Regions from separate parts of the Pseudomonas corni genome, predicted to be linked through region 3. Evidence: riboswitches for the same ligand, from Rfam matches in the RefSeq annotation. Region 3 holds a riboswitch; each other region holds the start of a gene.
What was found. A riboswitch is a leader RNA that binds a small molecule or an ion and turns the genes downstream of it on or off. The one in region 3 is predicted to bind cobalamin.
Positions count from the first base shown of each region.

Region 1 (4,275 bases), on a different contig from region 3:
CGTTGAGCGAAGACGAAGACGGCCTCAAGCGCGACATCCTCGGCCATTCGGGCAACCGCTGGTCCTTGGGCGTCGTCCACGCTTTAGGCGTGAAGAGCCCGTTGCGCCATGCCGAACTGCGCAGGCAGCTTACGGGCGTCACCCAACGCATGCTTACTCACACGCTGCGTCAGCTTGAACGTGACGGTCTGATTACCCGACGCGATTTCAACGAAGTCCCACCGAAAGTCGAGTACGCCCTCACTGAATTGGGCATGGGTTTGCTGGTGCAGATGATCCCGCTGTGGACATGGGTGGTCGAAAACTCCGACGCCTTCACCGCCGCGCGTAAGCGCTATGAGCAGCATTCAAATGCGATGTCGTGAGTGTGGGCTGTGAAGCGTCGGAGCAAGCAAAAATCACTTCATCGCGTTTTTTTCACGCTATATAAGACTTATCTGCATAAGCTTTATCCTGATTAAGACGCATATTTTTGAATATTAAGCGTTCCATTTAAAATTTTAATACGTGCTATGGTCAGCCTTATCCAACTTAAAGCTTACGGTTATACGTGTTATGGAAAACTTCTTCCCGGTCATTTGTGCCGATAGCCTTAGCAGAATAGGCCTTCTCGTCAAAGCGCAGCGCCTTTCACTCGGCCTGCGCCAGTCGGACCTCAAGACAGCAATAGGAATCTCCGAACATACCCTGCGCAAAATTGAGAGCGGCTCGGAACGGGTCGATCTTCGATCATTCATGCTGGTGCTCTGGCGACTGGGCCTCACTGAGCGCGTGTTCACGTCGCTCGACGGGATAGAAACTACTTCGCAAATTACCCGTCATACCGATGGTGACGCCACTTACCAGAGCATCGCATCGAAACGGGTCCGATTGTCCAAACCCAAGCCGGAGGCATTCTGATGTCCCGTGCCTACATCTACATGGAGCACCCTTATACCGGGGCGGTGCTGACGCTTGGCCGCCTCACGCTAAATGGAAAGTTGGGCGAGTTTGTCTATGCCCCTGATCACGTGGAGCGTGGTGGCTGGGTGCCCGACCCCATCAATTACCCGCTACGGGCCGAGGCATTTGTCGGCATAGCAAAAAATCGTGGTATTCCTGGCTTCATCAACGACGCCATGCCGGACGGTTGGGGCGAGCGCCTGCTTCATCGCGCTTACGGCGAAGTGTTGGCCCCTATTGATTACTTGCTCAAATCGCCCAACAACGACCGCATCGGCAACCTCATGGCAGGGACCGCCAGAGACCCTACTGAGGGTGTGGGCCACGGTACAGTTCCGACGTTGAAAGGTCTGGCAAAATTTATCGAGGCCTGCGAGGCGGTATACGACGGTCAACTCGATGAGGCATCCATCACTACCCTCAACATTCGCCAGCAGCGATCCTCCTTGGGTGGCGCACGGCCCAAACGAACCTTGCAAGACAAAGGCATGCTAATCCTGGCCAAGCCCCGCGACCGATTCGATCAGTACGATTTGCCAGCGATTGAGTTTGCCTGCATGACCTTCGCCGCATCCAAAGGCTTTAACGTCGCCAACACCGCCCTGCATGCAGAGAACCCAAGCACATTGCTGGTCGAGCGTTTTGATCGCACGCCGCTTGCCGAGTTGCGGGGTGGGAGCAAGAGCTGAAGGACCATTACGGGCAGTGGCTCAAGGGGCCGGAACTAAATATGGTCCATAACGCCGTGGGCTCAGTTCGCATGCGCAAGTAGCCGGTTGTTGCCACCCCCAACGATCGACTACCATGCCGCCGCCGGTCCCGAACGGGATTAATAGGGAATCCGCGATGCCCCCAACGCATCAAACGGAACTGCCCCCGCAACTGTAGGTGCCGAGCCTGCTCCTGAACTGCCACTGGGTTTGAATCCGGGAAGGCTGGAGCCGGTGATGACGCACCAGTCAGGAGACCTGCCGGCCAAGCAAAATCACTAACCGGCGGGGTGTCCGGGAAGGACACCCTTGGGTCGTGCCCGGTTGAAATCCGGCACCCCGCTGCATCAATGGCAGCGTTCAAGTGTGTGTTTCCAGTCCGTACCCCTGCTCCGTGTACGGTTCAACTGGAGATTGCGACATGCCGTTGCTGCGCGCTGCCACCCTGTTCACTGCCCTGGCCCTCCCCGCCCTCGCCTGCGCTGCCCCCACGCATTTCCCGCTGACGGTGCAGAACTGTGGCAGCACGCTGACCTTCGCCCATGCGCCTGCGCGCGCCGTGACCATTGGGCAGGCGGGCACTGAAATGCTCTATGCCATGGGCCTGGGTGACAAGGTGGTGGGCACGTCCCTGTGGTTCAACGACGTGCTGGCTAAATACAAGGCGCAGAACGACGCGATTGAACGGCTCGCTGACAATGCACCGAGTTTCGAGTCGGTCACCGCCAAACGCCCGGAACTGGTCGCGGTCGAGCTGGAATGGATGGTCGGCCCGCAAGGCGCGGTTGGCACCCGGGAGCAGTTCCACGAGCTGAACATCCCCACTTATCTGATGCCCTCCGACTGCGAAGCCAAAGACAATTCGGTTGGTGCCGACGGCACCCGGCTTGAGGCGTTTCGCGTCGAGAGCATCTACAAAAGCATCAGCCAACTGGCGGAGATCTTTGACGTTCAGTCGCGCGGCGAGCAGCTGAATGCCGAACTGCAGGCGAGTCTGGCCCGGTCCGTCGCCATGGCGCAGAACAATGCCTTCAAGCACGCCAGCGCGCTGTTCTGGTTTTCAAGCCCGGGGCTGGCCCTCGACCCCTACGTGGCCGGCCACAAGGGCGTTCCAGACTTCATGCTCAATACCATGGGCCTGCGCAATGTGGTGGACTCCGATGAGGAATGGCCCACCGTTGGCTGGGAAACCATCGCGAAAGCCAATCCGACGTTTCTGGTCATCGCTCGCATGGACCGCCGTCGTTTTCCGGCGGACGACTACCAGAAGAAACTGGAATTCCTGCGCAGCGACCCGGTGACGCGCAACATGGACGCCGTAAAAAACAACCGCATCATCATCCTCGACGCCATGGCGATGCAGGCCAGCACTCGCACCTTCGAAGGCCTGGAAACGCTGGCTAACGCCATCAACAGCTACGACGCTGCGAAATGACGACAGTGCTTGCCCGTACTCTGTTGGCCCTCGCAATCTTGCTCTTCGCGCTGGGGGCAGGAGTCACTATCGGCGAAACCAATATCGAGCCCGGCGTCATCTTTCAGGTGTTGGCCAACAAGCTGTGGGCCGCCGGTTATCTGATTGATCCCATCGATGAAGGCATTGTCTGGAACTACCGTCTGACCCGGGCCCTGGTGGCCGCCGCCTGCGGGACCGGGCTTGCTACTTGCGGGGTGATTTTGCAGTCGCTGCTGCGCAATCCGCTGGCCGATCCCTACCTGCTCGGCATCTCGGCCGGTGCTTCCACCGGCGCCGTGTTGGTGGCCCTGCTCGGCGTGGGTGCAGGATTGATTTCTCTGTCGGTCGGCGCGTTTGCCGGTGCGCTTACGGCCTTCGCCGTAGTGGCGTTGCTGGCACGGGCCAGCGGTGCGTCCGGCGCTACCGGGCAAATCATCCTGGCGGGTATCGCAGGCTCACAATTGTTCAATGCGCTGACTGCGTTTCTGATCACCCAGTCCGCCAGCGCCGAGCAGGCTCGGGGCATCATGTTCTGGCTGCTGGGCAATCTTAGCGGTGTGCGCTGGCCGTCCGTTTGGCTGACCGTCCCGACCGCGCTGATCGGTCTAATCATTTGTCTGTGGCACCGGCGAGCGCTGGACGCATTCACCTTTGGCGCAGATTCGGCCGCGTCGCTGGGTATTCCCGTGCGCCGCGTGCAGATATGCCTGATCAGCTGCGCGGCGCTGGTCACGGCGGTGATGGTGTCGATCGTCGGTTCCATCGGCTTTGTCGGGCTGGTCATTCCCCATGCCGTGCGATTACTGACCGGCACCCAACACACACGCCTGCTGCCAGCCAGTGCGCTGGCCGGTGCGGTGTTTCTGATCGCCGCCGATGTGCTTTCGCGAACCCTGATCAAGGGCCAGGTGATCCCGGTCGGGGTCGTCACCGCATTGGTCGGCGCGCCGGTCTTTGCCTTGATCCTGATCGGTAGAAGGAACCCCCGATGAACCCTGCCACGCTTGTCGATAGCGATGTCGCACTGAGTTGTTCAGGTCTGGGTTTTCGCGTGCGCGATGCCGATTTGCTGCGGGATATCGACCTGCAGGTCTACCGTGGCGAAACCCTCGGTGTGGTGGGCCCCAATGGTTCGGGCAAATCCACCCTGCTCAAACTGTTGGCCGG
Region 1 is NZ_JBSKHW010000007.1:30,839-35,113, reverse strand. Features, by position in the region: gene ACWKV9_RS12600 (winged helix-turn-helix transcriptional regulator) at 1-365, shown strand, start outside; gene ACWKV9_RS12595 (helix-turn-helix domain-containing protein) at 556-900, shown strand; gene ACWKV9_RS12590 (HipA domain-containing protein) at 900-1,631, shown strand; cobalamin riboswitch at 1,740-1,932, shown strand; gene ACWKV9_RS12585 (ABC transporter substrate-binding protein) at 2,074-3,087, shown strand; gene ACWKV9_RS12580 (FecCD family ABC transporter permease) at 3,084-4,100, shown strand; gene ACWKV9_RS12575 (ABC transporter ATP-binding protein) at 4,097-4,275, shown strand, end outside.
Region 1: linked by a shared signal. The riboswitch ahead of ACWKV9_RS12585 (ABC transporter substrate-binding protein) and the one ahead of ACWKV9_RS10040 (CbtB domain-containing protein) in region 3 are both predicted to bind cobalamin.

Region 2 (4,275 bases), on a different contig from region 3:
GACGTCCGTCAAGGCATCGAGCAGATACAACATGCCCCCGCATTCGGCCAGCAGCGGTTTGCCGTCGGCATGATGCTGCCGGATCGCATCAAGCATCGGTTTGTTCTCACCCAGTGCGACGTGGTGCAGTTCCGGGTAACCGCCCGGCAAATAGAGGCTGTCGGCGTCGGGAATCTGCTGATCACGGATGGGCGAAAAGAACGACAACTCAGCACCCATCGCCCGGAGCAAATCGAGACTGGCCCCATAGATGAAGGCAAAGGCTTCGTCATGGGCGATGGCGATACGCACGCCTTTGAGCAGCGGCTCTGCGGTAATGAAGTCCGGTGCATCGAACCTGACAGCAGGCGGCAACGCGACTTCGCAAGTGCTGGCGAGCGCATTGGCTGCAGCATCAAGGCGCACATCCAGATCGTTCAGCTCGCTGGCTTGAACCAGGCCCAGATGCCGGCTCGGCAGTTCGATCCCGGTTTCCCGGGACAGCGCGCCGTACCAGCGCAAGCCTTCGGTAAGGCTGCCCTCCAGCAGTTGCGCGTGGCGCACGGTCCCGACCCGGTTGGCCAGCACGCCGGCAAACGGCAGGTCCGGCTGATAACGGGCCAGCCCCAAAGCCAGCGCGCCGAATGTTTGTGCCATGGCGGTGCCGTCGATCACACCCAACACCGGCACGCCAAAACGTCGCGCCAGGTCCGCGCTGGAAGGCGTGCCGTCGAACAACCCCATCACCCCTTCAATCAAAATCAAGTCAGCATCAGCGGCAGCTTCCCACAACAGGCGTCGGCTTTCGTCCTCCCCTACCATCCACATGTCCAACTGGTAAACGGAGTTACCGCTGGCGCGTTCGAGGATCATCGGGTCGAGAAAGTCCGGTCCGCACTTGAACACTCGAACCTTGCGGCCTTGATTGCGATGCAACCGGGCCAGGGCCGCTGTAACGGTGGTCTTGCCCTGACCGGAGGCGGGAGCGGCGATCAATACTGCAGGGCATTGCCTGGCTTGAATCATGAACGGTCACTCACAGCTCAATGCCCTTCTGCGCGCGAATGCCGGACTGAAACGCGTGCTTGACCACGGCAATGTCCGACACTGTGTCGGACAGATCGATCAATTCCTGCTTGGCGCCACGGCCAGTCACAACCACGTGCTGCATCGGCGGACGCGACTGCAGATCGGCAAGCACCTGCTCAAGATCCAGATAGCCATGTTTGAGAGCGATATTGAGTTCATCGAGGATCACCAGGCCGATGTTCGGATCTTGGAGCATGTCTTGAGTCACGCGCCACGCGGCTTCGGCGGCGGCGATATCGCGCTGGCGATCTTGAGTTTCCCAGGTGAAGCCCTCGCCCATGACGTGGTAGCGCACCTGTTCGGGGAAGCGGCGAAAGAACAGCTCCTCGCCCGTGCTGTTGCGGCCCTTGATGAACTGCACCACGCCGCACTGCATGCCATGGCCCATGGCGCGGGCTAGCATGCCGAAGGCCGAGCTGCTTTTGCCTTTACCGTTGCCGGTCAGCACCAGCAACAGCCCGCATTCGTTGGGGGCGCTGGCAATACGCTCGTCCATCACGGCCTTTTTGCGCAGCATGCGCGCCAGGTGACGTTCGTCGCGTTCGGGGGTTTCGCTCATCTCAGCTCTCCGCTTGAGGGCAAGTAGGCGCAGACGGAGAGCACGAGCAGGCACTGGCAACACGGCGCCTGTTAGACAGGCCGTGACGCAGAGCATCGCCCTCCGAAATGCTGTGGAATTGGATCAGGCCGGTCTCCGGACTCATGAGCGAACGTTCGGGCCGCGCGCCTTCCCATGTTCAGAGAACACAGTGGCATTGTGCGTGGCTTTTCTCATTTACCGTTGCGGAGGCAGTGCCGGAATCTAACCGGCTTCCCTGTTTCACCCTGTCGAGACTGGTCCGAAGGGCACCTGAAACAAGTGGCGAAGGGTAGAGGGTTGAGGTTTGAGCGTCAATCAATGCGGCTCCCCATCGGCACTTGGCACAGACCCGGGTTGCCGGTTGAACCTAAGAAGGCTCAGGTACCTCTACCTAGATACACAAAAATACTAAATGCCTACGAAATGGAGATCGACAATGTTCAAGCTCAGACCTCAGGTTGTCTTGGTGCTGCTGGTTGCCGGAGGGCTCGCGGGCTGCGGCGAGTCATCGAAACTGCAAGTCAGTGAAGGCATGGGCACATCCCCCAAACTGCCCGAGCCCAACAAGACGTTGATCCCTACCGTAAACATCGCGCCCGCCGTCGGCTGGGCCAATGGCGCCAAGCCGACTGCGGCGCCAGGCACTCAGGTCGTCGCGTTCGCTGAAAACCTCGATCATCCACGCTGGCTGTACGTGCTGCCTAACGGTGACGTGCTGGTGGCTGAAACCAATTCGCCACCCAAACCCGATGACGGCAAAGGCATTCGCGGCTGGGTGATGGAGAAAGTCATGGGCCGCGCCGGTGCTGGCGTTCCCAGCCCGAACCGCATCACCCTGTTGCGCGACAAGGACCACGACGGCGTCGCTGAAACGCGCACGGTGTTCCTGCAAAACCTCAATTCGCCGTTTGGCATGGCGCTGGTGGGTAACAAATTTTACGTTGCCGACACCGATCGGCTGATCAGCTTCAACTATGAAGCCGGCCAGACCTCGATCAGCGGTGAGCCCACCAAAGTGGTCGATTTGCCGGGCGGCACGCTCAACCATCACTGGACCAAGAACGTCATCGCCAGCAAGGACGGGAAAAAGCTTTACGTGACCGTTGGCTCCAACAGCAATGTGGGTGAAAACGGTCTGGACAAGGAAGAAGGTCGTGCCGCTATTTGGGAAGTGGACCCGGCGAACGGCTCGCACCGAATCTTCGCGTCCGGGCTGCGCAATCCCAACGGCATGGATTGGGAACCCCACACCGGGGCGCTGTGGACAGCAGTCAACGAGCGTGACGAAATCGGCAGCGATCTGGTGCCTGATTACGTGACTTCGGTGAAGGATGGCGCTTTCTACGGCTGGCCATTCAGCTACTACGGCCAGCATGTGGACGTGCGCGTGACGCCGCAGAATCCTGATCTTGTGGCAAAGGCCATCCCGCCTGATTTCGCAGTAGGCCCGCACACGGCTTCATTGGGCCTGACATTCGCTGATGGCAAAACCTTGCCAGCGCCGTTCACTGAAGGGCTCTTCATCGGTCAGCATGGTTCGTGGAATCGCAAACCCTACAGCGGTTACAAGGTGCTGTTTGTGCCATTCAAGGACGGCAAGCCCAGCGGCACGCCGGTCGATCTGCTGACAGGCTTTTTGAGTTCAGACGAAAAGGCGCAAGGCCGTCCGGTTGGCGTGATCAACGACAATAACGGCGGGCTTTTGGTCGCCGATGACGTCGGCAACAAGATTTGGCGGGTGACAGCGGCGAAGACTGCTCAGGCTTCTAGCGCGGCAAAATGATTCGCCGATAAATCTGTGGGAGGGGAGCTTGCTCCCTTCCACACCATAGTTCAGGTCTTTATTGCCGCGCCAGGCTCGAAGGCTGAATCACGCGCTTGGCGTTCAGCCAGGCTTTCTGCCAATAGGGCTTGTCCAGGCTGTCCAGTTTGACCGTGCCACCGGTTGCGGGTGCATGCACGAACCGCCCTTCCCCGACATAGATCCCCGCGTGGCTCACATTCGAGCCGCCGCTTGTGGCGAAGAACACCAAATCACCGGTCTGCAACTGGCTGCGGCCTATGTCCGGGCCACGCAAGGTGATCATGTCCCGGGTAGAACGAGGCAAGCTGATACCGGCAGCGTCTCGGTAGACGTAGCCAATCAGACCACTGCAATCGAATCCTGAATCGGGAGTATTGCCGCCCCAGCGATAAGGCGTGCCCACCAGCCCAATGGCACGGACAAGCACGTCATCAGCAAGCGGGGAGGAAAAGTCAGAAGGAGCGGAAACCACGGGCTTGGGAGCAACCCGTTTCGGAGCTGGCGGCGGAGGGCTGGCACATGCAGCCAGCAACAGAGCCAATGACACGACAATCAGGCGAACCGGTAACGACATAAACACAACAACCTATAACAGGATGCGGCTTGAGCCCCCAGGAATCAGGAGCTGGAAGTGCGTACAAACGGGGTTTTCCGGTTTGTACGCCCGGTATCAGCGGTGTTGGCGCTTGAGTGTAGTCGAGCTCATTGCGGTCGTGGTCTCGGCAACCTGGGAAGGTGCCATGGCCAGCGCGCGCTTGGCTTCGATGAAAGTCTTGGCCCAGTAGGCATCGTCCAGGCTGTCTACCCGAACACCACCACTGCG
Region 2 is NZ_JBSKHW010000001.1:591,534-595,808, reverse strand. Features, by position in the region: gene ACWKV9_RS02675 (cobyrinic acid a,c-diamide synthase CobB) at 1-1,005, opposite strand, end outside; gene cobO (cob(I)yrinic acid a,c-diamide adenosyltransferase) at 1,016-1,627, opposite strand; cobalamin riboswitch at 1,737-1,937, opposite strand; gene ACWKV9_RS02665 (PQQ-dependent sugar dehydrogenase) at 2,085-3,431, shown strand; gene ACWKV9_RS02660 (C40 family peptidase) at 3,490-4,026, opposite strand; gene ACWKV9_RS02655 (C40 family peptidase) at 4,123-4,275, opposite strand, start outside.
Region 2: linked by a shared signal. The riboswitch ahead of cobO (cob(I)yrinic acid a,c-diamide adenosyltransferase) and the one ahead of ACWKV9_RS10040 (CbtB domain-containing protein) in region 3 are both predicted to bind cobalamin.

Region 3 (4,275 bases):
GGCGCGGTACAGCGATGATTCGCTGAATACGTCATTGCCCAGCACACGACCTACCAGAATCAACGCCGTACGCCGAAAACCTTTCTCCTGCACCTTCGCTTCGATGTCCGCGAGCGTGCCCACCACCCAATCCTGATCCGGCCAGCTGGCACGATGGACAACGGCAATCGGGCAATCGGCGCCGTAATGCGGGGCCAGTTCGGCGACGATTTTGCCCAGATTGTTCACGCCCAAATGAATGGCCATGGTGGCCCGGTGCTGCGCCAGATCGCTAAGCGCTTCGCCCTCGGGCATCGACGTTTTGTCGGCGTAGCGAGTCAGGATCACGCTTTGCGAAATGTCTGGAAGTGTCAGCTCAGTGCCTAACAGGGCGGCGCAGGCAGCGGTCGCGGTCACGCCGGGGATGATTTCGAAGGGGATATTCAGCTCGCGCAGGCAACGAATCTGCTCGCCGATGGCGCCATACAGGCTAGGGTCTCCGGAGTGAACCCGGGCCACATCCTGGCCTTGTTCATGAGCAGATTTCATCAAGGCGATGATCTGCTCCAGATGCAATTCGGCGCTGTTGGTCACCTGCACCGCCTGATGCCCTTCAAGCACCGCTTCGGGGACCAGGGAGCCTGCATAGATGATGACCGGGCAACTGCGGATCAGACGTTGACCCTTGACGGTGATCAGCTCCGGATCGCCGGGGCCTGCGCCGATGAAAAAAATGGTCATGATGGGTTCCTTTAGCGGTAGGAGCGCGCTTGCCCGCGATTACGGACTGTCTGCCAACGATGTGTTGCCTGTTACGCCGTAATCGCGGGCAAGCGCGCTCCTACAGGTGTCCGGCCAAGGCGAAGGTGGCGTGGCTGTTTTTGCGGCGTGTGATGAGCAAATGGGATGGGGTGGCCAGCAACTGCGCAGCCAACGCCAGCGCTGCACTTTCCGCCACGCCATAGCACCCGGTAGCGGCAGACGAGACTTGGGATCGATGGCTCAACTGTCCTTCGAACGCGCTCAAATCATCTGCGCTGAAAAACACCAGCGGCACGTCCAGCCGTTCACTCAACGCCAGTAACCCGGGCTCCGAAGCCTTGAGATCAAGGGAGGCGAGGGCGGTTACATCACTTAGCGCCAGCCCCTCTAGCGCAAGGCTCTGGCCGATAAGGGCCAGTAACGACTCCACCGAACAACCTCGGCGGCAGCCCAGGCCGACCACCAGGGTCGGCCGAGTGCTCGATTGACTCATGCCGCGTGCGGCAGGCCTGACGTATGCAGTTCAGGATTATTGCGGCGGAACAGCCAGGCGCTGATCACGCCCATGGCGATCCAGAACACGGCGTTAGTCAGCAGCGAGGCGATTTTGAACTGCGACGCCAGTGCTTCCGGCGCCAGGCTGGCGTGCACTGCCGGCTGCGGTGCGCCGATCACATGGGGCACGACCAGAATCGCGACGGCCAGAATCTTGAGTGCCCAGTGACGCCCGAACACCAGCAAAGCCAGCGCGACCGCAGTCGAGGCGGCAGTGCCGATCCACCAGAACTGACGCTGGGTCAGGTCGGCAGCGGCGGTGCCCGGCAATTCCGGTGGCAGGCCAAGGGTCGGCGCCAGTACGAACACAGCAAAACCGGCCAGCCCCCAAAGGGCGCCCTCAGCAGTGCTGCTCGGTGCCCGAAGGGTATACAGCGCCGCAAGCATTAACGCGAAACCGACCGCGACCACCAGATTGCCGCCGGTGGTGGACAGCACACGCTGCCAACCGTCTTCCGGCTCCCAGGCCTGGGCGTCATGCTCGTGGGCAGCCATGGCGCCTGCGGCATGTTCGTGGGGCTGAGCTTCGGCGTGTGTGGCCGGAGCCTTCTCGTAGGTTTCCGCCTGCAGAATCAGCGGTGCCACCCAGAAGCTTTGCAGCAGTGTCAGCAGCAGAGCGGCGAGCAGCCCGGTGAAGCCAGCCGTTTGAGCGATACGCTTGAACATGGCGGCAGATCTCAATGGCAAGGGAAGGCAGAGCTGTGACGTGTGTCGTGCGCGGCGTTATGGACTGCATCGATGTGCGAGAAGCCGGCGAAGTAGACCAGACAGGCGCCGAGGACCATCGCGCTGACGGCGGCGGTCAGGCGTTGGGTCTGCGTGACGGTGGTGCTGGAAGTGGTGGTTGGGCTGGTAGTGCTGATCGACATGGCGCGTCCCTCTGAATTTTCAGCGAGCAGGAAAGCGCAATGAAACCCGCTGACAGGCGTCAGCAGAGACTCAACAGCGCCCGCCCACCGCGGGTTTGTTATGTGTCAGTTGCGGGCCGGTCTCCGGGCTTGCGAGGGGCTAAACGCGCAATGCGTTCCGCCATCAAGAATCGCCTTCCCATATCTCACGCTTTACAGCCATGACAGACACAGTGGATCTGACTCTTCACTCGCTTACCGTTGCGGGGGCAGCGCCGGACTTGCATCGCCTTTGGGACGACACGCACCGGTTTCCCGTTTCACCCTGTGAAGGGCACCCGTAACAAGGCGTGTAGGAGAGCATGGCGAAGTGGCTTCGTCAATCTGCGGTCTGCCTTCGGACCTGGATTGCCAAAGCCGCAGCGCCGCAGATCCAGGGTGGGAGCGGCCACCGAATCGCGCATGGGCAGAATCCGTGGGAGCGGACCTGTCCGCGAATGATGACTGCCCGGCGCTGAACTGGCGTCGGATGTACCGGGTTCTTGGCGAAAACCCTATCGATCAGCGATACCTCCTCCATCATTTACGACCGAATCATTCCGGGAACGACGCATTCCCTGTCTGAACATTGCGCCAATGAAAATATCGTTTATACCTACATCCATATCGATCATCGATACGGGTGGATCTTGAAATCATCGTCGGATGTATTCAGCTGTCTTTGGCAGGAGCGCTCCCAGGTACCGGTGTTCACCTCACGGCTTCCTTCACGAGCGCGTTGTGTGGTCATCGGCGCGGGTTACACCGGGCTGTCCACCGTTCTGGCCTTGACATCGCGCTCCACCGAAGAGGGGGAGGTGATCGTCATGGATGCGCTGAACATCGGTGATGGCGCTTCCGGTCGCAACGGCGGTCAGGTCATTCCCGGTCTCAAGCTCAACCCCGATGAATTGATCGAACGCTTCGGTGAAGCACGCGGTGAACCTTTGGCGAATTTGGCGGGCGGCGCGGCGGACTATGTATTCAGGCTGATCGAGCGTCTGGGCATCGACTGCGGTGCGCGTCAGGACGGCTGGATTCAAGCGGCGCATAACGAGAAGGCCTTGCTCTCTCTGAACGCCCGGGCGGGTCAGTGGCAAGCGCGCAACGCAGCGGTGCGGATGATCGACAAAAACCAGGCGGCGAATCTGCTCGGCACCTCGATCTACCACGGCGGGCTGCTTGACGAGCGCGCTGGCCAATTACAGCCCTATCAATACATCCACGGCCTGGCGGCGGTCGCCCGTCAACGCGGGGTGAAGATTTTTGAACGCTGCGCCGCGTTGCAACTAAAACGGACTGATGGCGGCTGGACGGTCACCACTGCCAACGGCGAGATTCAGGCCGATCAGGTGGTCATCGCCACCAACGCCTATTCCTCGCCGTTGTTGCCAGCGCTGCCTCATACCTACGTCACGCTGTGGAGTTTGCAGGCGGCAACAGCGCCACTGCCGTCAGCACTACAGGACTTGGTCTTACCCGGTGGATTGCCGGTATCTGACACCTACCGGGTATTGCGCTACTTTCGCAAAACCCAGGACGGCCGTTTTGTGCTCGGCACCCGAGGCCCGTTCCGCGACGCGTTAAACCTCAATGACCTGGCGCGGGTTCGCCGGGAAATGCTCGACATCTACCCGATGCTTGAGCAAACGCCGCTGACCCATTGCTGGTGCGGTCGGGTCGCGGTGCCGTCTGCCGGAATCCCGATCCTCAGCCAGCCGGAACCGGGCTTGACCGTCGCCTTGGGTTATTACGGTCGGGGGGTGGCGATGGCAACGCGGATGGGCGCATTGGTCGCCGATCTCGTCCAAGGCCTGCCCGCCGCCGAAAGCGTTTATCCGGTCACGCCTTTCAAGGCCATGCCCGCAGCGCCCCTGCATCGCAATGTCGCGCGGGTCGCTGCCAATGTCATGCGTATGCAGGACTTGATCGAGCGAAGGGCCAGAGGGGCGAAACGATGAGCCAGACCCACCCCAACGCCTCGACCGCAGTCGCCATAGAACCCTCCATCGTCGAGCCACGTCGTTCCAGAGCCCGACTGTTTGACGGGCTATTGAACCTGCCCGGCGGCCTGATCACCTGCACGCTGATT
Region 3 is NZ_JBSKHW010000004.1:277,506-281,780, reverse strand. Features, by position in the region: gene cobM (precorrin-4 C(11)-methyltransferase) at 1-720, opposite strand, end outside; gene ACWKV9_RS10050 (cobalamin biosynthesis protein) at 821-1,234, opposite strand; gene ACWKV9_RS10045 (CbtA family protein) at 1,231-1,962, opposite strand; gene ACWKV9_RS10040 (CbtB domain-containing protein) at 1,974-2,165, opposite strand; cobalamin riboswitch at 2,263-2,501, opposite strand; gene ACWKV9_RS10035 (NAD(P)/FAD-dependent oxidoreductase) at 2,927-4,144, shown strand; gene ACWKV9_RS10030 (ABC transporter permease) at 4,141-4,275, shown strand, end outside.